4 regions of the Brevibacillus nigriterrae genome follow, and region 1 is predicted to be linked to each of the others. Evidence: riboswitches for the same ligand, from Rfam matches in the RefSeq annotation. Region 1 holds a riboswitch; each other region holds the start of a gene.
The links. A riboswitch is a leader RNA that binds a small molecule or an ion and turns the genes downstream of it on or off. The one in region 1 is predicted to bind S-adenosylmethionine.

Region 1 (7,970 bases):
TGTTACGAGCAAGTGAAAAGGTAGCGGCGAAAGGTAAAATTGAAAAAGGAAATGAGAATCACAAAGACACTTTTATTTTAAGTGTCTTTGTTTTTTGGCCTTGAAAGTTTCTAACTGTATTTATAGGGGTATAAAAAACGTAGAAAAACACTTTAGAGAAAGATACTGGAGAAAAAGTATTGGAGGAGGAGACACAGTGTTTTCAACATTTCGTGTCAGATTAATGGTGTTACTGGTGAGCTGCATGCTCATTCCAGCATTGGCGATTAGTTTGATCAGTTATCATCAGGCGAAAGCGTCATTAGTAGAAGCAGGTAAGCAAGAATTAAAGAAAACCGTCGATCATGCTTTTGAAATTCTGACCATGCTCGATAAAGATGTACAAGCTGGCAAGCTGACGGAAGAAGAAGCACTGACGAAAGCGAGAGAGATGCTGGCAGGCCCGCTAAAGCCTGACGGCAAGGAAAGGGATTTCCACCAGTCCAGTTTTCGTTATCGGGAGAATGGATATTTGTTTGTCAACAGTATGGATAGTGCGACACCGCTCAAGGTATATGTCCACCCGCGGTTTGATGTAAAAGGAGAACAACCAACCGTCAAGACGCCAGACGGAAAAGATGTCCTGCAAATGATCGCCGAAACGGCTAAAAAGCCATCCGAAAGCGAACGTTTTATCGAGTATCCGTTCTTTTTGCCGGGCCAAAAAAGTGATGATCCGAATGCCAAAATCGGGACAAAAGTGGCTTATGTTCGGCCTTTTGAACCGTGGAACGCTTATGTTGGTGTAGGTTCCTATGAGTTTGAGTTTTATCAATCGATTGAAAATCTCCAATATCTGATTTTCGGGATCGCTGCACTTACGACACTAGTAGGAGCGTTAATTGCCTACTGGTTTGCCCGATCCTACACCAGAATTCTGAAAAATGTCGGTACCGTTATCGAAGAGGTAGGAAAAGGAAATCTGACTACTCATGCAGTGGTGAAAGGGAAGGACGAATTTGCTCACCTTGCCAGTCATTTGAATGCATCCAGCGATAACATGAGATCCATGATTCACGATGTGATTTCAGTGACGGATAACGTATCACATTATGCGGCATATCTGAATGAGGGAGCAGCTCAAACAGGTGTCGCTTCTGAGCAAATTGCCGTAACCATTACAGAGATGGCAGAATCTACTTCCTCGATGAGAGATGACATGAAAACCACGACAGAGGTCATTCGCCGCCTGCAAGCAGAAATTCATGATGTAACTGATTTGTTGAAGGTTGCAACTGATTCGACCAAACGTGCTACGGAGAATGCCTCTGTTGGTCTACAGACAAGCACACAGGTGCAAGGCGAGATGAATCGAGTGAATCAGGTGGTTCTGCATTCTGCTGAGGTTGTCGATGGCTTGAAAGGGCGAATGGACAAAATTAGCGAAATTACCCAGTTGATTACGTCGATTGCCAGTCAAACGAACCTGCTTGCGTTGAATGCTGCCATTGAAGCAGCACGAGCGGGTGAGCATGGACGTGGATTTGCCATTGTTGCTGATGAAGTGCGCAAACTGGCGGAAGCAACCAGTCGAGCAGGGGAGGAAATTATTCAGGTTCTCGGTGAAATTCAAGCCAAGGCCGTGGAAGCTGTCGATGCAATGCAAAACGGAGTCAACAGTGTAAGTGATATCGGAAAACTGGTACAGGTTAGCAGCCAATCATTCTCGGAAATTACCACGCTGGTTAGTTCGATTTCTGATCAAATTACGGAAGTCTATCAGGCATCTACGAATATCCGTCAACAAGGCGAAACCGCTTTGGAGCGGATCAATAACGTGAACACAATCAGCGTAGAGATTGCAGGTGGAATGGAAACGATTGCTTCTTCGGCCGAAGAGCAAACAGCAACACTGGAGGAAACCGTCGCTTCCGTCGCAGAAGTTTCCCGAAACATTAAAGCACTGCATGAAAAAGTACAGTTTTTCAAGGTGTAGGGATTTTTTTCAAAAACAACGTTGACTTTTTGGTGACATTTCGCTACGATGAATTCAACCAAAAAATGAATAGCATTCTTCTTATCAAGAGTGGCGGAGGGACTGGCCCGATGACGCCCGGCAACCAATCAACCTATTCGTAGGGGATACGGTGCCAATTCCTGCAGAGCATAAGCTCTGAGAGATGAGAGGGATTTGCTTGCGGAAACGTGATCAAAGCCTTCTTTCGACAGGAAAGAGGGCTTTTATTTTTGCCCTCACCATTTTGCACAAGATCGGAAAAAAGAGACAGAGTGGATACTTGGAGGGAAATGAACATGCGTATCGAGACAAAATTGGTGCAAGTAGGAGTGGGAAAGGATGAGACGACAGGAGCCATCAGCTTTCCGATTTACGCCTCCACAGCCTATCGACACCCGGCATTAGGAGAGAGCACGGGCTTTGATTACGCCAGAACAGCAAACCCGACCCGTACCGTATTGGAAGCGGCAATTGCTGATCTGGAAGACGGAACAGCAGGATTTGCCTGTGCGTCAGGGATGGCAGCGATTCAAACGATCATGGGACTGTTTTCTCACGGTGATCACATCATTGTTTCGCTCGATCTATACGGTGGGACGTATCGGTTATTTGAGCAGATTTATTCACGCTATGGACTTTCTTTCAGCTATGTGGACCTGCGCTATGCAGACGAGGTAGCATCTCATATCACAACCAACACCAAGGCGATTCTGATCGAGACACCGACCAATCCGCTCATGCAAATCACAGATATTCGGAAGATTGCGGAAATTGCCAAGGCTCACCAGTTGCTCACGATTGTAGACAACACATTTATGACACCGTTTTACCAACGTCCACTACAATTGGGAGCGGACATCGTCTTCCACAGTGCGACCAAATATCTGGCAGGTCATAACGACGTACTCGCTGGTCTGATCGTGACCAAAGGTGATGAGCTGTCGGAAAAGTTACGGTTTTTACACAACTCCATCGGGGCAGTGCTAGGACCTCAAGATAGCTGGTTGTTAATTCGAGGGTTAAAGACACTGGCACTTCGGATGGAACGCCATCAGGAGAACGCCTTCAAGGTTGCTCAATTTCTCCAATCGCATTCGCTGGTAACGGATGTTTTCTATCCTGGTCTAACCGAACATGAAGGGCATGAGGTTCAAAGGGAGCAGGCAAACGGATTTAGCGGAATGGTTTCATTTCGGATCCAGGATGCCGCTCATGTCGGAACATTTTTACGAAGGCTGCAAGTGATCTCTTTTGCAGAAAGCCTCGGTGGCGTGGAGTCACTTTGTACGTATCCAGCAACACAAACGCATGCGGATATTCCCGTGGAAATCAGAGAGCGTGTAGGAGTATGTAATCGTCTGCTGCGTCTCTCCATCGGGATTGAACATGCAGATGATTTGATTTCAGATCTGGCGCAAGCGCTTGATTCATGTCGATAGATGGGGGATGAGGAAAATGAAGTTTGCTACACAACTTTTGCATGGGACTTGTGGAATTGATACGGTGACTGGTGCTTCCAGTGTTCCTATTTACCAGGCTTCTACTTTTCATCAATTTGATTTGGATCAGCCGGGTACCTTTGATTATGCAAGGTCAGGCAACCCTACCAGGCAAGCGCTTGAAGAGACAATCGCTGAGTTAGAAGGCGGGAAGAGAGGATTTGCCTTTGCATCCGGGATGGCGGCGATCTCCAGTGTATTCCTGCTTTTCTCGGCTGGTGACCATCTGATTGTTTCGGAAGATGTATACGGTGGAACGTATCGAATTTTAACAAGTGTATTTTCCCGCTTGGGTGTGGAGGCAACCTTCGTTGACACAACTGACCCTGAACGAGTGCGGGCAGCGATTCAACCAAAGACCAAAGGCATTTATCTGGAAACGCCTTCGAACCCGACCTTGAAAGTAACGGATATAGAAGCGATCTGTCGTATCGCAAAAGAGCATGGGCTGACAACCATTGTAGACAACACGTTCCTTACCCCCTATTACCAACGTCCACTTATGCTCGGAGCAGATATCGTGATTCACAGTGCAACCAAATTTATCGCTGGCCATAGTGATGTTGTCGCAGGCTTGGTAGTGACCAAGGATGCTGAACTGGGTGCTCAATTGTACACCATCCAAAACGGCTTTGGGGCAATTCTAGGTGTCCAGGATTGCTGGTTGGTCATGAGAGGCTTGAAAACATTGAAAGTTCGCCTCGATGTCAGCACGGCCAGCGCAGATCGCCTCGCTACGTGGCTAGAGTCACATCCCTATGTTGAGTGTGTCTACTATACGGGGTTGGTTGATCACCCAGGTCATCAGCTTCAAGCTCGTCAGGCGTCTGGACACGGTGCGGTGCTCTCATTTGATCTGGGATGCAAGGAACGGGTGAAGCGGTTCCTTGATGCCGTGAAGTTGCCGCTTGTGGCGGTTAGTCTGGGAGCGGTGGAAAGCATTCTATCGTATCCGGCGATGATGTCTCATGCCTCCATGCCTGCACAAGAAAGAAACAAAAGAGGGATTACGGATGGGCTGATCCGTCTTTCAGTTGGTTTGGAAGATGTGCATGATCTTGCTGCCGACCTCGATCAGGCGCTTGTCGCTTCTGCTGTGCCTGTTGGATTGCAACGCCTGAGTGTCTAATAGAATACGGTTAGTCATAGTAAGCCCCATCTGTGAGAAATGGTACTGCACAGATGGGTTTTTTCTTGTTATAAATAGTTTGAAAAGTATAAAAATGGGGATAGGTACATAATGACTTTGTCAAAAAGAGGGCGGAGGTTTTCCTATGAGTGAATTGCAAAACTACATGTCGATTGCAAAATACTTGCCTGAGCTTTTTCGGAAAAAGGATCTGGCCGTGTGGGCGACTGACGAAGAGAAATTTATTATGTGGAATACACATGGAGCATTTCAGCTAAAAATTCATGTGGGAGAGGCACTGAAGCCGGATGGCACGCCTGCTGCTGTACTGCGTACCAAAAGAGCCATTTCACGGTATGTTCCACGAGAAGTATATGGTACTCCTTGTTACTCGGTAGCGATTCCAGTGACAGGTGGAGTCATCGGGCTGTCTGTCGGTTGTGAAAATGAGGAACAATTTTCACAATCGCTGGATGATGTGAATCAGGCAATCGAACACATTGGTCAATCCGGTGCAGAGATCGCCCGTGATGCAGCTTCCATCGCTGAATTCATGGCTACGATCAAACAAACATTGATTACTACTGAAGTCAGTTTGCGTGATATTGATCAAGTGGGCGAATTGATCAAACGAATTGCTGACCAGACCCGCCTGATTTCACTGAATGCCATGATCGAGTCAGCAAGAGCCGGTGAGCATGGAAGAAGCTTCAGTGTGGTTGCCAAGGAAATGCAGAAGCTGTCAGAAGACACCATGAAGTCGATTCAGGATGTGCGGACAAGCATCTGGACGATCCACCAGATGTTTGAACAGGTTCAGAGTTATATGGCAGAGGCAGACCATAAAGTACAAGATCAGAGTACCCAAACCAAGGAAATATCGAATACGATCAGAGAGCTGTCAGCTTCCTTGCAGACATTGCAGGATGTATTTAAAAATTTATAAGTTCTCAACTATGCAAAAAGAGAGTACGGATCAGCATCCGTGACTCTCTTTTTTTGACGAGAACAAGTAATTTTTAAGGCAGGTCGATTAGCATGAACTGTGCCCCCGTGGTGGTGGACAATTGCAGGTTTTGGATGTCTGTGATGCGAGCAGCATCTCGTTTCTCCAATAGCGTTTCACCGTTAAGGGTCAACTCTCCCTCCATCACAAAAACGTAGATTCGGCGGCCTTCGTCTTGCGCAAAGGAGAGGTTTTGCCCTTGCTCCAGCATGGAGAGATATAGGGTCATGTCTTGATGAATGAGCGCTGTTGTAAATCCGTCATAAGTTTTGTTAGAAACGATGGGTACTAGCTGATTCGAATGAGCCTGCAAGTCATACGATGTTTGTTCGTAGCTTGGAGTCAATTTGGACTGGTCTGGCTCAAACCACAGTTGCAGGAAATTCACCTCTTCCGTATCAGACGGATTCATTTCTGAGTGGATAATCCCTGTTCCAGCCGTCATCCGCTGGATTTCTCCGGCACGAATAATTTCTTTATTGCCCATGCTGTCTTCGTGCTGCAAGGAGCCTTTTAAAATGATTGAGACAATTTCCATTTCACGATGAGGATGAGATCCGAAGCCGGTAAGTGGGTGGACAAAATCGTCATTAAAGACACGCAGAGGGCCAAAATTCATGTTGTTGCGATCAAAATATTCAGCGAAAGAGAAGCTGAAATTGCTTTGCAGCCAGCCGTGGTTGGTCGAATAACGAGATGTTGCAGGGTATTTTGTGATCATATACATTCCTCCAATATAAAAGATCAAATTTGAGATAATTTAAAGTAACTAACTTATAGTAAGTATTATAACCTGTTAACTTACTATTGTAAAGTAACGAAACAATCGTGATGGTAGACGAGATCAGAATCACTCAGAGAGTCATATTCATAAGTATGTACAATTTGTTTTTTGCCAACAAAACGGTCATGAAATTTTGCACAGAAAAAACCACCGCCTAGAGGGCAGTGGCTTGCACAGCCTAGAGGGCAGTGGCTTGCACAGCCTAAGGGGCAGTGGCTTCGATCAGATATCCTTTTCCTTTATCAAGATACTTTTTTTCTACCAAAGAAATTTCCGATATTTCCGGCACAACCACATATTGGCGCCGTACCTGGCTCTCCGCATAGGAGAACGCTTTTTCATCTGAATCAGCGATGACGATGGCGACAAGTGAAGAAAGATCTCTGGTGGTTATTTCAATCTTGTATAAGAACATGGTTCCTCCTTCTATTGCCCCACTTCCAGCCTAAGAGGGAATTGCCGCAAGAATTTCGTCCAGTTGTTGCTGAACGGTCGTGACACCCACTCGACGGACGTACTGATGAAATTTTTCTTCTGCCAGTCGATTTGCCTTGTATTGTTCGATCAGGCTGCCAAGTACAGGAGCGATACGGTCGCCAAGAACACGCCCTTTCAGCTTCTGATTGAAGGCTGCATCTGGACCGAGACTGCCGCCCACGAAAATGTCAAACGCATCGGTCATTCCATTCGCTGTTTTGACGAGTGCACCCTGCAAGCCAATGTCAGCGATCTGTTGCTGACCGCAAGAGTTAGGGCAGCCATTCACATGCATTCGAATTGGCACATCGATCTTCACGTTTTCATCCAACCAGGTAGCGATTGACTTCATGCGTTCCTTGGTTTCAACAATCGCCAAATTGCAGAACTCATTGCCCGTGCATGAAACAGCATGACCGATAAATGTACGTGGATAAGGGGTCAGTCTCTCAAGCAGTGGCTCACCTAATAATCCGGTTAACTTGTCATCGTGAACATTGGCAATCAGCAAATTTTGTGAGTTGCAGGTACGAACAGAACCGTCACCATACGTATCAGCCAATCGGGCAATTTCCAAAAAATCGTCAGATGAGAGGCGTCCAACAGGCAAAAGCAATCCTACGTAATTTAACTCCGGCTGCTTTTGTTTGTGGACACCTGTGAAGTAGCCTGCATTCCAGCCTTTGATCTGATCTTCGCCACGAGTTGGGATTGGACCAATATATTCGACTAACTTTTCAAGGAATTTTTCTGCTCCCCAATCAGCGACCAGGAATTTGAGGCGAGCATGGTTTCTTTTTTCACGGAATCCAAAATCTCGGAAAATTTCAGTTACTCCTTTTGCTACTCGAAGCACATCTTCCGGGCTCGCAAATAGGTCAAGCTGTTGGGCAAGATATGGTTTTGCCGATAATCCGCCACCTACCCAAACGTGAAAACCAACCACTTCATTTCCGTCAATTTGTTTCGTAGCGGGGGTGAAGGCTAGATCATTGATTTCCGCATGAGCCGTATTGTACACATTTGATGAAACAGACACTTTATATTTGCGGGGAAGGTTGGAGAAATCACGATTCAGC
Region 2 (7,970 bases), on a different contig from region 1:
GCTGGTACGCTGCAATGGCTGCAAGGACAAATGCAGATGTTGCATAGGCGGAAAGGATGACGTGACCTGTCTTCGACGGTGTAGCGGCGTTAAACATCGCTGCAATCGGCTGTACATTGTGAATCGCCCCATCAATCAGTTCAAATCCTTGCGGCGCATTCATAAAAGCATTCACTGTTGTAATAAAAAAGGCTGATGCTGTGGAACCGATCACAACCGGAATCGAGAACAGCCAGTGGACATATGGATTGCGGAATCGATCCCACGTATACAGGTAGATTCCAAGGAAAATGGCTTCAAAGAAAAAGGCAAACGTCTCTAGAAACAGCGGCAGAGCAATTGCTTCCCCGGCAACTTTCATGAACGAAGGCCAGAGCAAGCTTAACTGCAACCCGATACAGGTCCCTGTCACCACACCCACGGCAACCGTCACCGTAAAGCCTTTGGCCCAACGCTTTGCCATCATGGTGTACATCGGGTCTTTTTTGCGGATTCCTAACCATTCCGCTATGGAAATCATGACGGGTATCCCAACACCCAACACAGCAAAAATAATGTGAAAACCTAACGTCAGGGAAGTCAGAATTCGAGCTAACATTGCATTATCTAATTCCATTGTTTCTCCCTCCTACTACATTCGGTATTTCTATACTGTGAATTTTATCACAATCTTTTCGTTTTAAATTTTAACACCGTGTATATAGTGTGAACATTCAGCGTCAACTCTGTTACGAATTTGTGATTATGAAAAACACCCTTCCATTTTTGTCGGGAAGGGTGTGGGCGCAAGTTATGCCTCATATTCAGTTATTCCTGACTCTTTGTATCTTCTGCTTTGATCTCAACCGGTTTCACAAGCTCTTGCTGATCCTTTTCCAAAAAGCCTGCAATCATCTTGTTCATATCCAAGCCGGATACGTCTTTAAGCATCTCTGGCAGTTGTGCCATCAACTTGGTTACATTCATACTCAGGCGATTTACCCCATCGCCTTGCCCGCCGCCTGCATCGACAATCGTTACCTTGTCGATTGCTTTCATCGGTTCAGCTACTTTGGCAGCAAGCTCGGGCAGCATTTTGGCGACGATATCCAGGACGGCTGCGTGACCGAACTTTTCGAAGGCTTCTGCCAACTTTTGCTTACCTTCTGCTTCCGCTTCCAGCTTCAAGCGAGTAACCTCTGCTTCCGAGGTACCTTTGGCACGCTCTGCGTCGGCAATCGCCAAACCTTCCAGGCGTTTTTGCTCAGCCTGTGCTTTGGCTTCTGCTTCGATCCGGTATTTCAAGGCATCTGCTTCCCGCATTTTCTTCGCTTTCTCTGCCTCAGCGGACTGCTCGACGGCATAACGGTCGGCGTCTGCTTTCTTTTTCACTTCGGCGTCGTATTGGCGCTCCCTGCGGAGAATTTCCTTTTCTTCCAGCTCGATTTCCTTCTGCTTGCGCACGATGTCAATCTTCATTTCTTCTTCCGTTACCTGTTGTTTGGTCATCACTTCTTGCAGTTTGTACGCCTGGTCGGCTGCTGCTTTGGCTCGGTCTTGTTCCTGTTTGTAGGAAGCGACCTTCAGTTCCTTTTCTTTCTCCGCTTCCGCAATGTTGGTTTCTTTGAGCAATTCCGCTTTACGTGCTTCTTGCTCTGCTTCCGCCTGTTTAATCCGTGCTTCCTTGTCAGCCTCTGCCTGTGAAATGACCGCATCCCGTTTCACCGCAGCAATTTGCGGGATACCCAGAGCAGCTAGATACCCGTTCTTGTCTCGTACATCTTTAATCGTAAAGCTGACAACTGACAAGCCCATCTTCTTGAGGTCTTTGGCAGCAACCGACTGAACTTCCTGAGCAAAACGCTCCCGATTCTTATAAATCTCTTCTACTGTCATGCTGCCGAGGATCGCACGAAGGTAACCTTCCAGCACTTCTTGCGCCTCACCTTGCAGTGCTTCATCCGATTTGCCCATAAACTGCTCGGCAGCGGTTGCGATATCTTCGATGGAACCGCCTACCTTGATAATCGCTACCCCGTCGGCCATGACCGGAACCCCTTGTTCGGTGTAAACTTCCGGCGTTGAGACATCGAGTTTATGGGATAGCAAACTGAGGAAATTCGCTTGTTGGAAAATGGGCAGGATGAACGCACCTCCGCCTCGCACGATCTTCATCTTGCGTCCCGATTCATCCGTCAACACATTCTTGCTTCCGAGATAACTGCCTGTTACGATCATCGCCTGGTCGGCACCGACTGTCTTGTATCTCGCCCAAAAGGCAATACCCAGAACTACCAGCACCGCAAGTACAGCTACGACTGTGATGAGAATCGATGGTTCTGTCAAACGGAACACTCCCTTATCAAATTCTTATATGTGCGGCTTTACGTACAAAACGTGGTCCTTGACTTCCACTACAATCACTTTGGTTCCCTCCGGTATCGGCTCCTTCAACCAGCTTGCAGCCATGTGGTTAGTCGTTCCATTTACCATTGGGATGACAATTTCTCCTAGACTAGTTGCAGGAACCGTCGTCCATACTTCTCCAACCCTGCCCACCAGTTGCATGATGGAGTACCCTGTTGATGTTTCCGCATGATTCATTGGTTCAATCCAGATAAAATACGAAAGAATAGCGATAATGGCACCGCTTAACAAACTTAAGAGAATGGTAGTGAGCGTGGTGAAGGTAGTAAGTCTTGTAAGCAAAAATCCACTTCCCCCAAATACTGTAATCCCGCTCACCAGTGTCAACGGTTGGATAACAGGGATTTGAAAATGATCCAGCCACCCGCCGCTATCTCCAAAGAGCAACGTCACGCAAGCATAAAGCAAACCGAATCCGATACAGATAAGAAAAATCGTATCCAACATGCACGTTTTCACCCTCATTTCTTTTCTACAATGAAACTGCAGTTATCTGAGATGGTGCCTATCCTGTAATACGCATTTTTCTACATAAAGTTTCCAATATTTGTATAAATTTCACTATAGCAAATATTAACTTTTTTATGTTGACAATTCCGACCAGCACGCTTAGAATTAAAACCAATACAAAAATGGATGAATTTTCATAAAACTTAAAAACTCATCAAGAGTGGTGGAGGGACTGGCCCGATGAAACCCGGCAACCGGCATGACAACATGCAAGGTGCTAAATCCTGCAGAATCCAATTGATTCTGAGAGATGAATGTAGCGACCGTTAGTGTATGCGCCTTCCTCTACTCAGAGGAAGGCTTTTTTATTTCCCCATTTATCTAAAGGAGAGATGATGTACATGGCAGACCAACAGTGGAGACCAGAAACGATCGCACTACACGGAGGACAGGAGGTTGATCCGGTAACAGGATCTCGTGCCGTTCCGATTTACCAGACTTCATCGTATGTATTCCGTGATGCCGAGCATGCTGCGAATTTGTTTGCTTTGAAAGAGTTCGGAAATATTTATACTCGCATCATGAACCCTACCCAGGATGTATTCGAAAAGCGAGTTGCGTTACTGGAAGGTGGCGTCGGTGCCCTCGCAACATCGTCTGGTCAGGCAGCCATTACCTTTTCTATCCTGAACATCGCACAGGCAGGCGACGAGGTCGTGTCCTCCAGCAGCTTATATGGCGGAACGTATAATTTGTTTGCCCATACCCTTCCGAAGCTTGGCGTGAAAGTACACTTTGTTGATCAATCCAATCCAGAGAACTTCCGTGAAAAGATTAACGATAAAACGAAAGCTGTATTTATTGAAACAATCGGTAACCCACGTATTAACGTAGCTGATATCTCTGCTATTGCTGACATCGCCCATGAGAACGGCATTCCGTTGATCGTAGACAATACATTTGCTTCACCCATCCTCTGCCGCCCAATTGAACACGGTGCTGATATCGTCATTCACTCCGCTACCAAATTTATTGGCGGACATGGGACTTCCATCGGCGGTATTATCGTAGACTCAGGCAAATTTGACTGGAACAATGGCAAGTTCCCAGGCTTAACCACTCCTGATCCAAGCTACCACGGTGTCGTCTACTCGGAGGCTGTTGGCAACCTGGCATACATCATCAAAGCTCGTGTACAATTGCAACGTGACATTGGTGCTGCCGTATCTCCGTTCAATGCGTTCCTGTTCCTGCAAGGGCTGGAGACACTCCATCTGAGAGTAGAGCGTCACAGCCAGAATGCACTCGCTGTAGCCCAGTTCCTCGCCAGCCATCCGAATGTGGAATGGGTCAACTATCCGGGGCTAGAGACAGACTCCCAGTATCAGTTGGCGAAAAAATACCTGCCAAAAGGGCAAGGCGCCATCCTTACGTTCGGGATCAAAGGCGGCGTAGAAGAAGGCAAGAAGCTGATTGAGAACGTTAAGTTGTTCTCTCATCTGGCTAACGTGGGTGATTCCAAATCGCTGATTATTCATCCTGCGAGCACTACGCACCAGCAACTTACCGAGGAAGCACAGCGTCTTGCAGGTGTAAATCCAGAGTTGATCCGTCTCTCCATCGGTACAGAGGCGATTGAAGATATCCTCGAAGATTTGGATCAAGCATTGAAAGCTGCATTAGCCTAACCAAAACCAGATCGATCCAAAAAAGAGCTTCCCCTTCTCATAAGGGAAAGCTCTTTTCGTTTTACAGGTTATGCTATCTTTATTTTTTAGGTTAATTCGAACGGCTGCCATGTTCTAACACCATGAATTCTTTGGCACAATATGCTTGGTTGCCCACATACACCGTAGCCACGTAAGTTCCGTCGTTCTTCACAGGATAATCAAACGTAGAGAATCTTGCTAAGTAATGAGGTTCATCAACTTTATTATCAAACTTCAGTGTTCCATCTTTCATACTGAACACGTAGCTGACCGTGCCTCCATTCACGCCAGGCCCTGTAACTTCAAGGCGGACATCACTACGAGAGGCAGTTTCCAGTTGTCCTGATGGATCGTGTAGATGAAATTTAATAGGAACCGTCGACTTCTGGTGCAGAGTGAAGTTCTGATTGCTAAACGGAGGTTCGAAGCAGTCTCCATCAGGAATTTGTTGTTCGTGTCCAATCGCTTGAAAATCTAACGAAAATGCAGTTTGTTTTCTCTGAAACTCATTTCCTGCCTCATAAGGAAATTTCGCAACAAATGTAATATTGGCTTTCTGGAAGCTGGCAATCGTCCCCAAGGGGAGTTGATTCAGATCATGAAGAAGCCCTTCATATAGTTTGCCTTTGCTATCAGAAACAGTTAGCACAATTTGATTATAAAGTTCCTCTGAACCTGCTTGCTGGGTAGCACTAACCGAGTAATTAAAGTCAATATTCCCGTTATTTTGAACTTCCATGTTGGAAGTAATCCAATCACCTGGTTTCATATTATCCCCGATTAACAGCTCTGTGGAGGGATTCAAGTCCAGATCGATCTTATAGTTAGTCTCGTATGCTCCTGTACCTGCAAAGGGCTGATTAGCAGATAAAAAGGTGGTTACCCCTAGCAAAACGATTGAGCCGAGGATTAACTTCAACCGATACTTCCTCATACCTATCCCCCCTACTATAGCGACAAGACCAATTCGAAACTATCGTACCATGTAAAAATACCTATACACATCAGTCACGAAGATAGGTTCACCTACAACCAGAGTATGAAAGACAACCCATCCGCACAGCCAAAATAAAAGCACGGACCTTCACTCCTGATGGAAGGTCCGTGCCTCTGTATTGTTCATTATTTTTCAACACCTGCTGTTTGTGTGGCCTCCAGTTTAAATTTGAGGTTTACTTTATCACCTTGGAAGATATTCTGGTCTTGGCCATTATCATTGAACACAATTTTCATGGCGACCGTATCTATATCGCCTACAGGTAGATCCTTATCTTTCGTTTTATACAAGGAAGAGATATCGGGTGATTTCTTGTTATCCGTCAGTGCTTTTAATTCCTTTAATGTCTTATTGAGGACGATTACTTGCCCATCACTTGTAAGAAACTCTACGTTTAAGTGACTAGCGAAATCATTTGAACCGTTATCACCTTTTGCATCATCGATTGTGTAACTGGTGTGCATGAGAACATCCTTTATATCAAGCGTGCCACTGTTCATAATATCGAAGTATCTGACCATGAAATCGCCTGGCTTCAAGTTCTGCACGTCAAATGCAACAGTTGGGTTAACGGAGAGATCAAGTTTCCCCGCAGCAAACTTGTTATTCACCTCTGCTGTATCATTGAAGTAGGCATACGTGCCTCCACCGATCAATGCCGCACCTAAGCCTATGGAGACAAACGCCAGTGCGAACTGTTTTTTTAAGCTCTTCACGAATTGTTCCTCCTTTATTCTTTCTATTTATTTAATAAAGGTGGGTGCATATTCACCCACCTTCTCTCTTTGAGAGCCTTCTTGTGGCTCGTTACGATTATTTTTCTTCGCCTTCTGTTTGTGTTGCAGTGAGGTTGAATTTCAAGTTCATGGAGTCGCCTTGGAATTTGTTTTGGTCTGCGTCGTTATCAACGAATAAAATTTTCATGACCATTTCATCTTCATCGCCATTTTCCAAGCCTTTCACGCCATCGTACCATGCTGCGATATCGATGCCGCCTTCAGCTTCCATTTGGTCAGTCAGGTCAGACAATTTGTCTTTCCAGAATACCAATTCTCCATCTGCAGTCAGGAATTCTACACGAAGATGGTCTGCCAAATCTTCACCAGCGTTATTGCCATTTGCATCCGTAACTGTATAGTTCATTTTCATTAATACTTCATTAATATCCAAGGAGCCAGAGTTGATTAATTTGAAGTTTCTTTCCATGGAGTCGCCTGGTTTCAAATTGCTAACATCGAAAACTACTGTTGGATCTACAGAGAGATCAAGAGTCCCTGCTGCGAAAGTATTGTTCACTTCTGCTGTGTCACTGAAGTATGCAAAAGTTCCCCCACCGATAAGTGCTGCTCCTAATCCTACTGATGCTAAAGTAAGTGCGAATTGTTTTTTTAAGCTCACGTCTAATCCCTCCAAGTTTTTAATAGAAAGTAAACTCATTACTTCTTGTACTTCTTGTACTCATTGTACAAATTACCAAGTTATCCAACTTCCATCTCCGTGATGAAGTATGTATTCACATGGGTTGTAATTATGAATACAACTGGTTTATCTCTATTATCATCCTGAAGTATGAGATCAGGGTTCGATGAGTTCATTTGTTACGATCGCTTGTGTGCATCCGACACAATTACAAAAGGTAGGCAAATGCCCACCTTTTGGTAAATCATTCTTATTTTTCTTCGCCATCAGTTTGAGTTGCTTCAAACTTCCATTTCACGTCAAGTTTGTCGCCTTGGAATACGTTTTGGTCCTGGCCGTTGTCACGGAACTCAACTTGCACGATGATGTCATCCAGGTCTCCAGGAGGAAGGTGTGTGCCAGTTGCAGTGAAGTATGCTTCAGCGATGTTAGGGCGGTCAGATCCAGTCAATGCTTTCAACTCACTGAAGGACTTGTTGAATACTGGGAATGTTCCGTTATCCAGATTCCATTTCACGTTCACGTAGATGTGGTCGCCAAGGTCAGCATTACCGTTGTCACCTTTTGCGTCAGTTACATTGTATTCAGTAGTAAGGTACACGCTGCCGATGTCGAGCGTCCCGTTATTTTCGATTGTATAGATTCTGTTTGCCCAGTCACCTGGTTTCATGTCAGTAATGTCGAACACTACAGATGGATTTACAGCAAGGTCCAACGTACCAGCTGCGAATGTGTTGTTCACTTCTGCAGTGTCACTGAAGTATGCGAACGTTCCTCCACCGATGAGTGCTGCACCCAAACCTACAGAAGCCAAAGTAAGCGCGAATTGTTTTTTTAAGCTCATTATGAATCCCTCCATTTTTTAGTTAGCAATACCTGTTTGCTACTTGAATTTATTGTACTTGGAACCGAAAATCTTAACTTCCATCTTCGTGATGAAGATTTAGATCACACAAGTCGCAATTTCCCTACAACTGCCTTATCATCAA
Region 3 (7,970 bases), on a different contig from region 1:
GCTATAAAATTTCTTGCATATATAAAACCAAATTAACTTGGAAATTATGTATGGCTGTGTTTTGTTGTTTTATTATTGGAAATCTTCTAAATGGCAAATACTTAGCTGAGATTTATAGAGTTGTTGCCAATGGTGGTGATATGATATGGATAAAATTCACAGTTGGACTTCTATTGCCACTTGTGCAAGCTGCTATTCCAGAAGAGATTTTCTATAGATATATACTCCAAACTCGATTGGAAAAAGTATGTGGAACGATTTTAGGTATTTCCATATCTGCCATCTTATTTGCTTTATTTCATTTTCCCTCTCGTTATTTACTTGCAAGCGGAGCCGAGGGAACTGCAGGTAACATTTATTCGGTTCTCGTAGGGACTATTTTGCCAGTGTTTATTATCGGTATCATATTAGGATTTTTGTGGTGGAGATATAGGAACATTTGGGTTTTGATTGCATTACATTATGGAATTGATACTTTACCTTCGATTGCTTCATTACTACATATAATCAAACAGAGCCACTAATGCTAAATAAAATGGGGATTTGATTAGAAGTTTTGGGAGGACATAAGTGTTTAAAGCAAATGGGTATGTTGAATTTTGATTTTGGTGATTATCCTGTGTCATTCGCAAAAGAGTCAAATAGTGATGATTATTATTTAATTATAATTATGAAGAAACTTTTTTGAATGACTGACTGGTTTGATTGAAACAGGATATCGGTAAGAAGGATAGGGGAATTATCCCTGTCCTTTTTTTGGTAAATTCTCATTTCAGGCTAGAAACTGGTCATTCAGGAGCTTTTTACGTCTTTTCTGATCGTACATGCACGCATAGGCTCCCGCCTACATATGGTTAAGAGTAGACAGCAACTTTGGGAGGTGGCAGCTTATGTCCAGCATCTTTATGGTACTCACATTACTTTTTAAAGAGCTGTGCATGTTCGTCGCATATGTAAAAAACAATGCATTTCCTCAGCCGCTTGCGGAGGTCGATGAAGAGAAGTTTTTACGACAGATGGCGAAAGGCGATGCCTACTCACGCAACAAATTGATCGAACACAATTTGCGCCTTGTTGCTCATATTGTCAAAAAGTTTGAAAATACAGGGGAAGACAGCGAAGACCTTATTTCTATTGGTACCATCGGTTTGATCAAAGCGATTGAAAGTTATCAGGTGGATAAAGGCACCAAGCTGGCAACCTATGCAGCCAGGTGTATAGAAAATGAAATCCTCATGCACCTAAGAAGCTTGAAAAAAACACGTAAGGACGTATCCCTGCACGATCCAATCGGGACTGACAAAGAGGGCAATGAAATTACGCTAATCGATGTCCTTGGCACCGAAAACGACGAAGTGGTAGATGCCGTACAGTTAAAACTGGAATCCAGCAAAATTTATCAGCATATCCACATCCTTGATGACCGTGAAAAAGAAGTCATTATCGGGCGGTTCGGGCTGGATAAAGACAAGGAGAAGACTCAACGTGAGATTGCCAGAGAGCTCGGGATCTCCCGTTCATATGTGTCTCGCATCGAAAAGCGAGCCTTAATGAAGCTGTTCCACGAGTTTTATCGGTCGAAGCAGCAGGCTCAGGGACAGGGGAAATAGGGAATTACAAGGTTGTATACAAAGAAAACTGATAAAAGCTGGCCCATTGCAGATGTATACTGCTTTTGGTCAGCTTTTGATTGAGCGAAATGGCTTTGACATGTTTTTATTTTTGTGGTTTGAACCACTGAATTTTACACTTTTTGACAGTAGTATATGTTTCATCGGATCACAAATTATTACGCAGAAATGAGGTATTACCCAATGAACAAAGCATTATCTCGGATTTTTTCTTTTGCAGTCATTTCAGCAGTTTTATCTACTTCAAGTGTGGTAAGTGCTGAAGAACTGCAACCCAAAGACGCCGCTCCAGTATCGAGCAATATTAAGTTAGAAACCGCAGGAGCCTTTACTTCCCTGCAAATCGGCGACTCCGTTCGTGTTTTCAGTGATAGTCAACAACTATTCCAAACAAAAGGCCCGCAACAAGCAGGTTCCATAAAAGACTTATTCGTCCTCCCTTATGGACCTGCACAGGTACCATTTATCTTGGTCAAAAATGATAAAAATGGATTGATGGTTTTTAGTGATTTATGGCCGGAATTCTCCAAAGGAAAGGAAAAAGACATAGAAGAAGCATACGACAGCGGACGAGTGTTTTATACACCTCAAGCCAAAATTGTAAGCAAGACGGCTCACCATTATGCAGAGCAAACAGGCAACGAAGCAGTAGCTTTTATAGCCAATGATTTTAAAGATTTGAAAAAAGGTTACCACGAAGCAATCCGTGTAAAAGGAAAACTAAGAGGATTAATTATCTATGATTGCTGTCCATATCTGGTAGTAGAAAATGAAAAAAATGAGTTAATCGTATACCATGCCGGTGAAAAAGGTGCTGAGCAAGCAGGCACCATTGATCTATAACAAGCAACGGTCGTCTCATCTGTACTAGATGGGGCGGCTTTTTTGTTTTAACCCTCGAATGACTGTTGACAAAAGTCACAGGTGATTGTATTATCCAATCTATACAAACCCGATCGACTAACTTGGGTTTAATCGACAATAAGTAGATTACTCTTATCAAGAGCAGGCTGAGGGACTGGCCCGATGACGCCCGGCAACCTAACATTCTACAGGAATGTTAAGGTGCTAACTCCAGCAGGTACATGTACCTGGGAGATAAGAGGCGAGACCTGGTTCGAAGCCTCTTTCTCCAAGAAAGAGGCTTTTTTATTTTTCAAAATCAGTAAGGGGGAAACGATTCATGTACAGTCAAACAACAAAACGAATTCATTGGGCTTTTTCATTACTTCTTGCAGTTGCATTGTTTGTAACAGGGTGCGGCACAGCTAACAAAGAGTCGAAAGGTTCGGAAGATGCTGACAATGGGTCGAAAAAAAGGATTGCGCTGGTGATGCAGTTCAATATCGGAACCTTCTCTTCTCAATACATTGCCGGAGTAAAAGAAGAGGTAGAGAAACAGGGCGCAGAAGTAACGGTGTTCAACTCGGAAGGAGACTTGGGAAAAATGTCCTCCAATTTGGACGCCGCCATCAACCAGCACTTTGACGGTATCCTGATTGACCACGGTACTCCAGAAGCATTGGAGCAGGGTGTAAGGAAAGCGGTAGAGCGTAAAATCCCTGTTGTGGCATTTGACGCAAACCTGAACGTTCCGGGAGTGACGGTCCTTCAACAAGGCGACCAGAAAATGGCTGAATTGACGTTGGAAAAATTGGCGCAAGATGCTGGCGGTAAAGGGAATATCGTGAAGGTTTGGGTAGCGGGCTTCGCTCCAATGGAACGCCGTCAGGAAGCCTACAAAGCGTTTCAAGGAAAATACCCGGAGATAAAAGAAATAGCGGCATTTGGTTCCGCTACCCCGAATACAGCGCTTGATACACAAACACAAATGGAAGCCATCCTCAAAAAATATCCAAACAAAGGTGATATTACTGCTGTTTGGGCAGCATGGGATGAATTTGCGAAAGGTGCTACAAGAGCAATCCAGCAAGCGGGACGGACGGAGATCAAAGTGTATGGCATTGACTTGAGCGATGAGGATTTGCAATTGATCCAGGACCCGAATTCTCCGTGGGTTGTGTCTGCTGCCGTTGATCCAACAGATATTGGACGCGTGCAAGTTCGTTACTTGTTTAAGAAAGTAAAGGGTGAAACGGTTGAGCAAAACGTGGTCCTTGATCCCGTTCTTGTCACTCGTGAGGCACTTCCGAAAGAACCAGTGAAAACAACCGACCTGGCGAAATACGTACAAGGTTGGGGAGCCAGTCAATTAGGAAAATAAGAAATGGAACGAGTTCCCGACCGGAGGTAATCCGGCGGGAACCTTTTACTACCAGAAGAAAATGAGGGATTTGTGTGGCTACCTTGCAGATGAGACGAATAAACAAGCGGTTTTCTGGCGTCTCGGCGCTGCGATCCGTTGATTTTGAGGTGAAACAAGGAGAGGTACATTCTCTTTTGGGAGCCAATGGGGCTGGCAAAAGCACACTCATGAAAATCTTGATGGGAGCTTACCAAGCCGATGAAGGTGAAATTCTGATGGATGGTCAGGTCCTTCAGATTGATTCTCCTATTGACGCTAAACGCAGTGGAATCTCAATCGTCTATCAAGAAGTGGATATGGCCTTGATTCCGTATTTGAGCGTTGCCGAAAACATCTTGGTGGATCAATTCGTGCAAGCCACCAAACGAGGCCCAATCAAATGGTCGAAGCTTTATCAAGAGGCAGAAGAAATCCTGGAGCGTTTGGATTTTTCTCTATCTGTCCGCAAAAAGGCGGAAGAATGCAGCTTGTCAGAGAAACAACTGATTCTGATTGCCCGTTCCATTGCTCAGGAGGCGAAATACATCATATTCGACGAACCGACAGCCCCCCTCTCGTCCACGGAATCCGAACGGCTATTTGAATTAATTGCTCAGCTAAAACAAAACGGAGTGGGTATCATTTATATCTCCCACCGATTGCCCGAGGTGTTTCGTATCAGCGACCGGATCTCCGTCATGCGTGATGGGCAACGCATCAGTACGAAGGAAGCGGGAGATACGACGATGGATGCCGTGATACATGACATGCTGGGCCATTCTCTCATGGAAGAGTTTCCAGAGCGAGGCCCCTCTGTGGGTGAACTGCTTTTTGAAGCCAGAGGTATCACGTTGGATAGAAAAGTGCGTGATGTCAACTTGCAGATACATGCTGGTGAAGTGGTCGCCATCGTCGGATTAGTAGGTGCAGGAAAGACAGAGTTGGCACGAATCCTGTTTGCTGCAGATCCACTTGATAAAGGGGAGTTCTATCTTCGTGGTCAACAAATCAAGGTTTCGACTCCACGAGAAGCTGTCCAGCAGGGGATCGTACTGATACCCGAAGAACGTCGCAAAGAAGGTTTATTAGTAGAAGAAACGGTCAAACACAACCTTTCCATCTCAACCTTGAAGAAATGGACGACACTTTCCTTTATCAAACAGGGATCGGAAACCACCATGGCCAAAGGGTTAGTTGAGAAGCTGGGAATCAAGACAGCGGGAATTGAGCAGCAGGTTAGTTTCTTAAGTGGCGGCAACCAGCAGAAGGTCGTGATTGGCAAATGGCTGTATACGGATTCCGAGCTTTATTTGTTCGATGAGCCGACCAAAGGAGTAGACATCGGGGCGAAACGAGAGATTTACTCCCTGGTTGGTGAACTGGCAGCCCAACAGAAGGGAGTTCTTTATTTTACTTGCGAATTTCAGGAAGCTTTAGGGATCGCTGACCGAATTCTGGTTATGTATGACGGAGCCATCGTCAAGGAAATCAGCCAGGAAGAGTGGGACCCGGGATCCATCATGTACTATGCAAGCGGGGGTCGATAACATGCAGATACAAGCAAAAGAGCAACTCATCTCATTTATTTATAAATACGGTACCATCGGTGTGATTCTTTTTGTATTGGCGTTTTTTAGCTTCACGAATGAATACTTTTTCACTTATTCCAATCTGACTGATATCTTGCGGTCGATTTCCATCGTGACACTTGTCGCCATTGGTGTCACATTTTCGCTGATCGTGAATGGATTTGACCTGTCCGTAGGTTCTGTGGTCTCGCTTGCTACTGTCGTGTCAGCATCCATGATGGTCTGGTATGAACAAGGCGCACTGGTTACCTTGTTGATACCAATCCTGCTCGGATTACTGGTAGGTTTATTAAATGCGTTCTTGATTGTGAAAATCCGGATTCCTGATTTACTTGCGACTTTAGCGACGCTGTATATCGTCAGAGGGATTCATTTAACATACACGAAGGGATATTCCGTGTATTCCAACATGCCATTGCCCGACAATACAACAGCACCCGGCAAGTTAGGCAAATGGTTTCTTTGGCTTGGTCAGGGGGAGGTACTCTCTGTGCCTGTACCAGTTATTATCATGCTGTTGGCCGTGATCATCGTTCATTTCTTTCTGCAGTACACACGACATGGCCGTTTGCTCTACATGACTGGTGGCAATATCGAAGCAGCACGTTTATCAGGCGTTGCTGTTGATCGCTATCGGACGCTAGCCTACGTCTTATCCGGTTTGTTCTGCGGCATGGCGGGTATCCTGATGGCAGCCCGAATTGGAACAGGTCAGGTAAACGGCGGTGAACCGATCCTGATGGATGCCGTTGCGGCTGCGTTTGTAGGCTTCTCTGTGTTTGGTGCTGGAAAGCCAAATGTCATTGGCACATTTTTGGGAGCTGTGCTAATCGGGGTATTGCTGAACGGACTGACGATGTTGAATCTTCCTTACTACGCATTCGATATTGTCAAGGGAATTGTTCTCGCCTTGGCTTTGGCGGTCACGTATTATCAGCTCCGCAAGAGAAATCGCTAATTGTGACCGCATTGTTTGCCATATCTTACAATTGTTCCACCTGAAACGATGACATTTCCGTTATTTTTAACTTTTTCATCTTTTGATAAAAGGATGATCTGCTGTAACAGCAATGATTCGTACATTGAAGGAGACTTCGTCAATGAAGGAGACGTACTAATTGAACTTGAATAAGAAACTGTAACAGAAAGACAACTCCCATTTCTTACTATGAGAGAAGGGAGTTTGAAATTATACCGAAACTAACGAAACTACCGAAATGAAATGGAGAGGAGAGGAACTGATTTGATGGAGATAGTCACCCATGAAAACGTGATTTGTGTGAAAGGAGGAACCTCACTTGCTGTCTATCTGTATTTAGTAGATGGCATGCTAATCGACACACAATCGCATAACATGTTGGAACAACTAATCCCGTTTTACGAGACGAATACGATTCACTCCGTCGCATTGACCCATAGTCATGAAGACCATGTAGGAACAGCTGCCTGGTTGGAGCAGAACAAAAGCATCCCGATTTACATTCACCCTTCATCCATAGAGTTTTGTTCGATGCCAACAACATACCAGAAGTATCGTCAAGATTTTTGGGGAATTCGAGAACCATTTTCCGCACAGCCACTGATCGATACGATCGATTCCAATCGGTACACGTGGAAGGTAATCGAGACACCAGGGCATGCTGAAGATCATGTCGTATTTTACAACGAGGAAACTGGACAATTATTTTCGGGGGATCTATTTCTTACTCCGAAGCCAAGGATTATCATGAGCCACGAATCGGTTCCTACCATTATGCATTCCATCCGAACGGTTCTAACCCATGATTTCGAATCAATGTTTTGCTGTCATGCGGGCTATATAGCAGACGGAAAACAACTGTTGCAAATGAAACTGGATTTTCTGGAAAACATCTGTGGAGAAATCCTTTATCTTCATCAGCAAGGGCATACCATTTCCGAGATAAACAAAGAACTATTCCCAAAAGAGGCACCAATTATCACAATCTCAGAAGGACAATTTGACTCCATACATATTGTTCGCTCTGTCGTGACCGAAATGGGAATAAAAATATGAACTACCTATCCTTTGGGTAGGGTACATTTCCCCTAGTTACTGCTACACTCATTGGGTGAATATAGCGTACTTGGGGGGATTTGGAGAAATGAGAAGGAGCAGGCTGCATCTGTTTTTTGTTTTTGTATTGCTCTGGGGGATAGTAGTAGGTAATGGGAATCAAGTGGTCCATGCCGCAGAACGTACCGGGAAAATTTTATCATATTTTGTTAACGGTAATTCTGATTATGTGGTTGAAACATACGTTTATAGCAAAGATGGCCTTGTATCAGAAGGGACTACGATTCCAGATAGCGTGAGGTGGGTTGTAGTTTCTAAATACAAAAATAAATGGAATGAATTGATCGAGAGCCCGAGGTATATGTACAACAAGGATGGAGAAACCCTTACTATCGACGATCCATGGAAGATTCCGGCAGATGCGAGATGGGCGACCATATACCAATTCGTAATCGTTGCTCCGAATCACA
Region 4 (7,970 bases), on a different contig from region 1:
GCAAAAATTCCGCTAACGTTATAGGATGAATATCATTCTCATGTAAAAATTTCATATGCTCTGCAAACAGTTGCGGGGAAATGGAAAAACGTTTATCTGTCTTGTCAGATATGTGATGGTACATCAGTACAAGAACTTGGTCCTTATACCACTCTTGCTTTGTTACTACCTCTTCAACAGATATGTCAGTATCAATTGATTCTGAACTACTATTGCTTTGTATCATAGACGTTGGTGGAGGGGTATTTTGTTGCAGAGGCTGTAATTTTTTTTGCGCTTCTGGCTCACGCATGAGCAAGCCACCTAGAACAACACCCACGAAGACAACGCTGAATGCGATCAAGATTTGCTGCCAATTCTTCATGAACAAACCCCCATTATACTCCCTTAATCTTTTCGACAAAGACAGTTAATCTCCTTTATGTATTACCCACCAGTACTACCACCTTTGCCCAATCAAAATAAAAACGCCCAACCACGAAGGCTAGGCGTCTGTAATCAATTCCTATTTTACTAATTCAGCAGCATCTTTTTTCAATGCTTCTGCTTTGTCAGTTTGCTCCCAAGGAACATTCAGATCGTTACGTCCGAAGTGTCCGTAAGCAGCCGTTTGTTTGTACATTGGACGACGAAGGTCCAATTGCTTAATGATACCAGCAGGACGAAGATCGAAGTGTTTACGGATCAATGTAACCAAATCTTCTTCAGCAACTTTACCAGTACCGAATGTATCCACGCTGATAGAAACTGGGTGTGCTACCCCAATTGCATACGCAACTTGTACTTCACACTTGTCAGCAAGACCAGCAGCAACGATGTTTTTCGCAACGTAACGAGCAGCATATGCGCCGGAACGGTCAACTTTGGTTGGATCTTTACCGGAGAAAGCTCCACCGCCGTGGCGAGCATATCCACCGTAAGTATCAACGATGATTTTACGACCAGTCAAACCAGCATCCCCTTGAGGTCCACCGATTACGAAACGGCCAGTTGGGTTAATGAAGTATTTTGTCTCAGCATCCAGGAATTGAGCTGGAACTACAGGTTTGATAACTTGTTCAGTCAAATCAGCCTTGATTTGTTCCAATGTAACTTCTGGAGCGTGTTGAGTAGAGATTACGATTGTATCGATACGAACTGGTTTGTCACCATCGTATTCAACTGTCACTTGTGTTTTACCGTCCGGACGGAGGTATTCAAGTGTTCCGTTTTTACGAACTTCTGTCAGACGGCGAGCCAATTGGTGTGCCATGCTGATTGGAAGCGGCATTAATTCAGGCGTTTCATTGCAAGCAAAACCAAACATAAGACCTTGGTCACCTGCACCGATTGCATCGATTTCAGCATCGGTCATTTTGCCTTCTTTTGCTTCTAACGCTTGGTCTACACCAAGAGCGATGTCTGCAGATTGCTCGCCGATTGCAGTGATTACACCGCAAGTGTCAGCATCGAAACCGAACTTCGCGCGATCATAACCGATTTCACGAATGGTTTCACGTACGAGTTTTTGAATATCAACATACGTGTTAGTAGTGATTTCACCTGCAACAAGAACCAAACCAGTTGTAACCGATGTTTCGCAAGCTACGCGTGCATTTGGATCCTTGGAAAGAATCGCATCAAGTACTGAATCTGAAATTTGGTCGCAAATCTTGTCAGGATGTCCTTCCGTAACTGACTCAGAAGTGAACAAACGACGTCCTTTTTGTAAAGACATGAGCCTACCTCCTTCTTTATGCTTAAAGAATAGTGTGGGTAGCCGAATCGGGTTTCTTTCACGGCCAAAAAATAAACCTTTTCCCAGAAACTGAGGAAAAGGTGCTTTTTGTATGCGTTCCCTAACCTCTTATCGGCCAGAATGGTGTTCCATTCTGCTGGTTAGCACCGTTTCAACGGTTGCCGGGCTTCATCGGGCCAGTCCCTCTTGCCTGCTCTGGATAAGAGTATCCATTACGCACTATAGAATAATCTTTTTTGCATATCCTGTCAACGATTTGTTTGTCATTATTTGAGGATTTTTTTTGTATATTATAGGATGAGCATTTGCCTCTTCATTTATGCTCGGTTAACGTATCTCGAATTTGCCTCGCACCATGATGTGAGCTGTCCCTTTATACCCTGGATCAAGGCGGAGTCCCCTTGAATCCGAGCGAGCAATCAGCAACAAATGATTAGGTGCAACAGGTGCTCCTGCCTTCAAATCGGCTCCGGCTGTAATATCTGTCAGACCGTCGCCATTTACCCCCGGTACAGATACCACTTTTCCCGTTCGGACAATAAACTCTGTCCCTTCGAATCCGTAGATCGTCTTGCCTGGCTTCAATTCTGCAACTACTAATTTTGAGCCACCTGTGCCAAGCACCTGCTGTATTTTTTGATCGACATAGCTTTTGGTCACAACAGGATCATCGGATGAACCCGGAACGCCAGGGGCTCCTACCCCATCTGCCCACACTTGTCCTACAAAAATAGTCATACCGAGGATAGTTGCCATCAAAATACTTTTTTTATTCAGTCTCATGTGTTTTTCCTCTGCCTCTCCTACAAGCTAAACGCTTTTCTTAATAAAACGACGATCTCAGCACGACTTGCGTATCCTTGAGGGCGATATCTCGAATCCTCATAGCCTTGTATCCAACGTCTGGCATACAATGCTTCGACAGCCGGGGAAGCCCAATGGTTTGCTGATACGTCAACGAAGGACGAATAAGTATGTTTGTAGGTATAAAGGTTACGTGCTCTCGTAACCATCACTGCCATTTCTGCACGAGTAATATATTGATCTGGCTTAATTCGTTTATTCGGGTAACCCTGCAAAATTCCAAGCTTGTACGCTTTAGACATAGCATCAAATGACCAGTGTGTACGTTTCAAATCAACAAAAGGATTCGTTGCCGCTCGAGATGGATACGTTCCTTTTTGGTTGATGGAACGAATTAACATGGAGGCAAACTGTGCACGGGTAATCGGTTGATTCGGCCTGAAAGCATAGTCATCAAAGCCTTTTACAATTCCCAATCGACTTAAATAGGAGATATCTGAACGCGCCCAGTGAGAACTGATATCCCGATAGCCGTTGTACAATATTTCCCTTGTCACTGTTATCCGATAGGTATCATATTTAAAGCCAGTTGCAGATGTAAGTCGGATATAGTACGTTCCTCGCTGTAATTTCATTTTGCCAATCGGCTTTTTCTTTGCCGACAACTCTGCTACTTCATTTTCATTAAATAAAGCATAGTTGAAATTCTGGTCATTATACAGACTGATTTGTACACCTGATCGAACCGGAATCCATGGTGCAGTAATGGTTATATACGACTCAGAAGGTACCTGGAATTGAAACCAGTCACTATCTGTTCGGGAAGGAATCGTCCCCGTCAACAAGGCACTGTTACCCAGGCGAGTAGCTTGACGGTAATTGTCATTCGGTTCATTCGTGTCCTTACGCTCCGGCGTATAGGCAACATCCAGCTTGTATTGGCCCGCGATTGCGTTTCCATAAAAATCATTGACCCGAATAAAATACTTGCCTGGTGATACATCCAGATTAACCCGTTCAGTTGGATTTGTTCGTTCACCATAATCAAACTTGCCGATCCCCTGGTTTCCTTTCGTCACATATACGACAGGGTCCGCACGCAAGTTATCAACTGACACCGTAATATTCATTTTCCCGTTGTCTCTGACATAGTATGAAAACCAATCCAGATCATTCGGTTTATGGAGATTCCCAGTAACACTCACCCGATTACCCACTGGAAGTGGACGAGCCTTTTTCTGATCGTCATTCGTTTCGTAGCGGTCAGCCGACACCATGAATCTGCTGGTGATTGTGTAACTAAAATCACCCATGCCGCCGCTTCGCACCATTTTAATGTAATATCTTCCCGGTTTCACTGTGACCGTAGTCGTTCCGCTATCCCCCAGATAATAAGTAACAGGCACATCACTTTCACGGTAAAACGTTGCAGCCAATGGAGAAACCGAGCCTGTTGATACTTGTGTATCAAACGTTAATCTTCCTTCATAAGCGATATCCGTATAGTACCAATCGACTGAATCTCTTGAATTGATAACTGCCCGGATTTGGGATTCAATCGGGAATGCCTTTGCCATTGATTTCGTATTATTGGGCTCAAGGAAGTCAGAAGGTGCAGAAGTCCGAACAGCCGTATCCACATTTAACAAGCCATAACCTGTTTTTGCATCCCAGCCTTTTGTCCCAAGGTTAATTGCAGAATAATATAGTACCTGCCGAACATCCAGTGGGCTATAGTATGGATTCTCCGCCAGAATCATGGCCGCAGCGGCAGCAACCTGTGGAGCCGCTGCAGAGGTCCCCTTCATGGATCCGTATTTCCCGCCTGCTTTCGTTGTGTAAACTCCCCAACCTGGTGCCATAATATCCAATTCATTTCCATTATTGGACTGATAAATCGGAGTGTTCTGTTCGTTCACAGCTCCAACTGCAATAACAGTTGGGTAAGCTGCTGGATAGGCGACACGACTCGATTCATTACCTGTTGCTGCTATCAGTACAACTCCCTTGGACTCCGCATATCTCACTGCGTCTTCCAATGCCTTGGAGGGATTCAGGTTACTGACAGACATCACGATAATTTTCGCTTTGTGATCGATTGCTGTTCGAATTCCCCTTGCAAGGATATCAGCGTTTTCTGCCTTACCTTCATGATCAAGAACTTTAATTGGTAAAATTTTGGCACTCCAAAGCACCCCAGAGACACCGATTCCATTATTCCCTTGGGCAGCCAGGATACCAGCAACCATCGTTCCATGTCCATTATCATCTTCAGCCGTTCTCCCCGGATTAACCAGATTAATCCCCGGCAACAGGTTGTTTTTAAGATCAGGGTGGTCTGTATCTACCCCGGAATCCAGCACAGCTATGGTTATGGCTCGGTTACCCGTAACTACACTCCATGCACGGTCTGCCCTGATTTGTTTTAAGTGTGTCTGATTGTTGATATAGTAATCATTCGTTATTGCTGCGGATGCGACTTGTGATTGTAGCGGAAGCAGACACAGTGCAACAACTGCGGTAAGCATGATCCTACTGAGAAACGATAGCCTCATTCATCTGCCTCCTTTCTCCCTATGGTATAACCAGCCAAGCAAGGCGAATGGCACCTGGTTCAAGCAAGGTGCCACGCAAGGTCTATTTTCGTAATCGGGAAGACCAATCTTCTACCTCATCAAGCAAATTATTCTCGTACCTTTGCGGATTTTTGTCATTTTTATCAAAATTATCCCCTGTTAATTTCTTGATTACTTCTACCAACGTTTCCCGAGCATCCTCTTCATAATCTCTGAAGTCATCCAGATCATCTTCATCAGAGCTGCGAATCCAGTCTTTCAGTGCATCAATGGCCTTTTCTTTTTTGCGAACAGCTTCATCGATATCATCAATAATATCTTTCATCCTTCTTTTTTCAGAAGAGCCAATTTGTCTTCCCAGCTCATCAGCCAGTGCATACATCCGATCTTCCATAACCTCAAAAGGCATACTGCGATAAATCAACCGTTGCTGCAACAGGTTGATATCCGGATCTTTATTAAAATTGAGTTTTGCGTAGACAACTGTGTCCATATCCTTGGATGTATCCATCAATGCCCGAGCAAGAGTACCCAGATTAATAATGTCCTGCCTCATCATACCGGAATGGTAATCATCCGCTTCGTAAGGAATACCCGACATAAGGCCAGAAGTAAGTGCTGATTTTACTGTCAGTTTGTTCGCAGAAGTACTATTGTTCCCGGATGATGAGTCATTGACAGTTGACGATCCACCACCACCGAAGAACAAATATGCCTGATACTTTTCAGGGTCATAGTAGTAAGCGGCCTTGTTGCGGTCACGCAGTACATCAATTGGCACATAGAGCTTACCGTCAATGATAGCGCCCTTCTCCACAACCTGATTTTTCTCGACAACGATTTCAACTTTGTCGTATTCACCAAACTTACCAAACGGACTTCCTTCTGCTGCCCAAACCGTTGCAGCAACACTACCCAACAACAAACTTGCCCCCAGCATAGGCACTAGTACTTTCTTCATTTCTGACACTCCTTACGCATGCGAGTTTGAACACTCTATCTAAAAAATTAACGAATATACTCTACTTCAGGTGGTTCCATATCCAGTGATTGATCAATCTCAATTGTGCTTCCATCTATAAGACGTGTATAAACAGGTTTTAGTTTCGCAAGATCGATCGGATAAAACGCATTTTCCCAATCTTCTGCATCAACCATTTCCTGAATTGTAGCCATTTTTCCGTTAGAAATATAATAAATACTTTTCAGTTCTGTCTGATCAATGTAAGTCATAACTCGATCTGTATCTTCTATTATATCAGTCATTGAAGCATAAACAGGTTTAGTAGTATTAAAATACAACCCTTCCTGCACTTCAGCATAAACTGTTTGATTACTTGTAATTACAAACATAAATAAGACGAGGACGACAATTGACGACAAGGCACTAAGTTTAGTGTACACAAACTCATCCTCCTATCATTACTCTATTCCTCTTAGCATAGCCGATTTTGCAGGAAGACGACAATCATTCATTCCTCCCAAATTGTTCCTATTTCTATATAAAACGTCTCGATGTTTTTCATAAATAAGTGGATCTAGCCGCTTGCGGATACCAAGCGGTCAAAACCGCTTTGGTACTATATACTATATCGGTAGGAAAGGAAGATTTGTTTTGATAAAATAAGATAAACTATTTCAAATAGGGGAGGATCGCATACAGTTATGAATCTTCACAGCATACGAAATCCAATTCCTCTTCTCGGGGTTACTTTACTCATCTCCTCGCTAGTGATAAGCAGTCCAATCACGGCAGAAGAGGCACCACAGCCCTCTCTTTATGAACAGGAAAAGGCGAAGGAGCCAGAACATCAGGTAGACAATCAACTATTAATCGTGTGGAATACATCCTCTTCAAAAAAACAGACAGGTGTCTTGTCCATCCTACAAGGTAGATCAGCACCCGTCATTTCGCAAAACAAGCAGATCACTCCCGAAGTCAGTTTAATTACATTGCAACCCGAAACAGACACTGAAAGAGTGATGAAGGAGCTTGCCAAAAACCCGGAAATCCAATCAGTCGAGCCGAACCAGACCATACGAGCCTTACTCCCAAGACCAGGCGGGCCAAGAGTAAATCTCGCCAAAGCAGATGTGGTGGGGCGGTATGTACGCTCAACAACAGCAACTGATCCATTGCTGGAGAATCAATGGGCTCATCCCTTGTTGCACGTTCAGGAAAGCTGGGAACTCCTGCAGCCTTCACAAAAAAGTGTAACGGTAGCCGTAATCGATACGGGTGCGGACCTATCCCACCCTGATCTGGCAGATATTCTGTTACCTGGCAAAGATTATATCGATAAGGATGATACACCACTTGATTTGCACGGCCACGGAACACATGTGAGCGGAATTATAGCCGCCATTTCGGATAACTCAGTGGGTATTACAGGCCTTACCGGTAAAGCAGATGTCAAAATCCTGCCAATGAAAGTACTTGATTCGAACGGGGAAGGCACGGTTGCTTCCGAGGTTCAGGCAATTTACGATGCTGTAGCAATGGGGGCAAATGTCATTAATCTAAGCTTGGGATCTGATGAATACTCTCAAGCAGAGCGCAATGCTGTCCGCTATGCCGTCCAACAAGGCGTGATGGTCGTCGCAGCCACCGGGAATGAATACGCTTCAGTAGGTTATCCGGCTGCATATGCAGAGGCTGTGGCTGTTGGAGCGACCAATCAATCAGATAACGTACCGGATTTTTCTAATTTTGGATCTCAAGTGGACTTGGTGGCACCAGGCGTTGATATTCTGAGCACCGTTCCTCGTGAAATCAACAAGTCAGGATACGATTATTCAACAGGCACATCGATGGCAACACCTCACGTAGCTGCACTGGCTGCTCTGCTCAT

Region 2: another riboswitch for S-adenosylmethionine. It lies ahead of ACPW7N_RS07430 (homocysteine synthase); the one in region 1 lies ahead of ACPW7N_RS12560 (aminotransferase class I/II-fold pyridoxal phosphate-dependent enzyme).
Region 3: another riboswitch for S-adenosylmethionine. It lies ahead of ACPW7N_RS15595 (sugar ABC transporter substrate-binding protein); the one in region 1 lies ahead of ACPW7N_RS12560 (aminotransferase class I/II-fold pyridoxal phosphate-dependent enzyme).
Region 4: another riboswitch for S-adenosylmethionine. It lies ahead of metK (methionine adenosyltransferase); the one in region 1 lies ahead of ACPW7N_RS12560 (aminotransferase class I/II-fold pyridoxal phosphate-dependent enzyme).

Annotation. Positions count from the first base shown of each region.
Region 1 covers NZ_JBNCMT010000015.1:7,423-15,392, forward strand. Annotated here, with positions in the region: gene ACPW7N_RS12550 (leucine-rich repeat domain-containing protein) at 1-16, shown strand, start outside; gene ACPW7N_RS12555 (methyl-accepting chemotaxis protein) at 197-1,975, shown strand; SAM riboswitch class I at 2,054-2,166, shown strand; gene ACPW7N_RS12560 (aminotransferase class I/II-fold pyridoxal phosphate-dependent enzyme) at 2,293-3,435, shown strand; gene ACPW7N_RS12565 (aminotransferase class I/II-fold pyridoxal phosphate-dependent enzyme) at 3,452-4,624, shown strand; gene ACPW7N_RS12570 (methyl-accepting chemotaxis protein) at 4,770-5,570, shown strand; gene ACPW7N_RS12575 (pirin family protein) at 5,644-6,351, opposite strand; gene ACPW7N_RS12580 (DUF3906 family protein) at 6,617-6,829, opposite strand; gene ACPW7N_RS12585 (nitrite/sulfite reductase) at 6,860-7,970, opposite strand, start outside.
Region 2 covers NZ_JBNCMT010000007.1:124,602-132,571, reverse strand. Annotated here, with positions in the region: gene ACPW7N_RS07445 (cytochrome ubiquinol oxidase subunit I) at 1-616, opposite strand, end outside; gene ACPW7N_RS07440 (flotillin family protein) at 808-2,325, opposite strand; gene ACPW7N_RS07435 (NfeD family protein) at 2,350-2,853, opposite strand; SAM riboswitch class I at 3,065-3,173, shown strand; gene ACPW7N_RS07430 (homocysteine synthase) at 3,258-4,544, shown strand; gene ACPW7N_RS07425 (hypothetical protein) at 4,636-5,499, opposite strand; gene ACPW7N_RS07420 (TasA family protein) at 5,688-6,278, opposite strand; gene ACPW7N_RS07415 (TasA family protein) at 6,376-6,960, opposite strand; gene ACPW7N_RS07410 (TasA family protein) at 7,232-7,825, opposite strand.
Region 3 covers NZ_JBNCMT010000020.1:45,655-53,624, forward strand. Annotated here, with positions in the region: gene ACPW7N_RS15580 (CPBP family intramembrane glutamic endopeptidase) at 1-524, shown strand, start outside; gene sigK (RNA polymerase sporulation sigma factor SigK) at 891-1,610, shown strand; gene ACPW7N_RS15590 (hypothetical protein) at 1,815-2,474, shown strand; SAM riboswitch class I at 2,625-2,736, shown strand; gene ACPW7N_RS15595 (sugar ABC transporter substrate-binding protein) at 2,815-3,855, shown strand; gene ACPW7N_RS15600 (sugar ABC transporter ATP-binding protein) at 3,930-5,423, shown strand; gene ACPW7N_RS15605 (ABC transporter permease) at 5,425-6,423, shown strand; gene ACPW7N_RS15610 (MBL fold metallo-hydrolase) at 6,712-7,500, shown strand; gene ACPW7N_RS15615 (Ig-like domain-containing protein) at 7,589-7,970, shown strand, end outside.
Region 4 covers NZ_JBNCMT010000005.1:94,515-102,484, forward strand. Annotated here, with positions in the region: gene ACPW7N_RS05440 (polysaccharide deacetylase family protein) at 1-364, opposite strand, end outside; gene metK (methionine adenosyltransferase) at 506-1,717, opposite strand; SAM riboswitch class I at 1,844-1,944, opposite strand; gene ACPW7N_RS05450 (hypothetical protein) at 2,066-2,521, opposite strand; gene ACPW7N_RS05455 (S8 family peptidase) at 2,542-5,097, opposite strand; gene ACPW7N_RS05460 (hypothetical protein) at 5,180-6,079, opposite strand; gene ACPW7N_RS05465 (hypothetical protein) at 6,127-6,522, opposite strand; gene ACPW7N_RS05470 (S8 family peptidase) at 6,784-7,970, shown strand, end outside.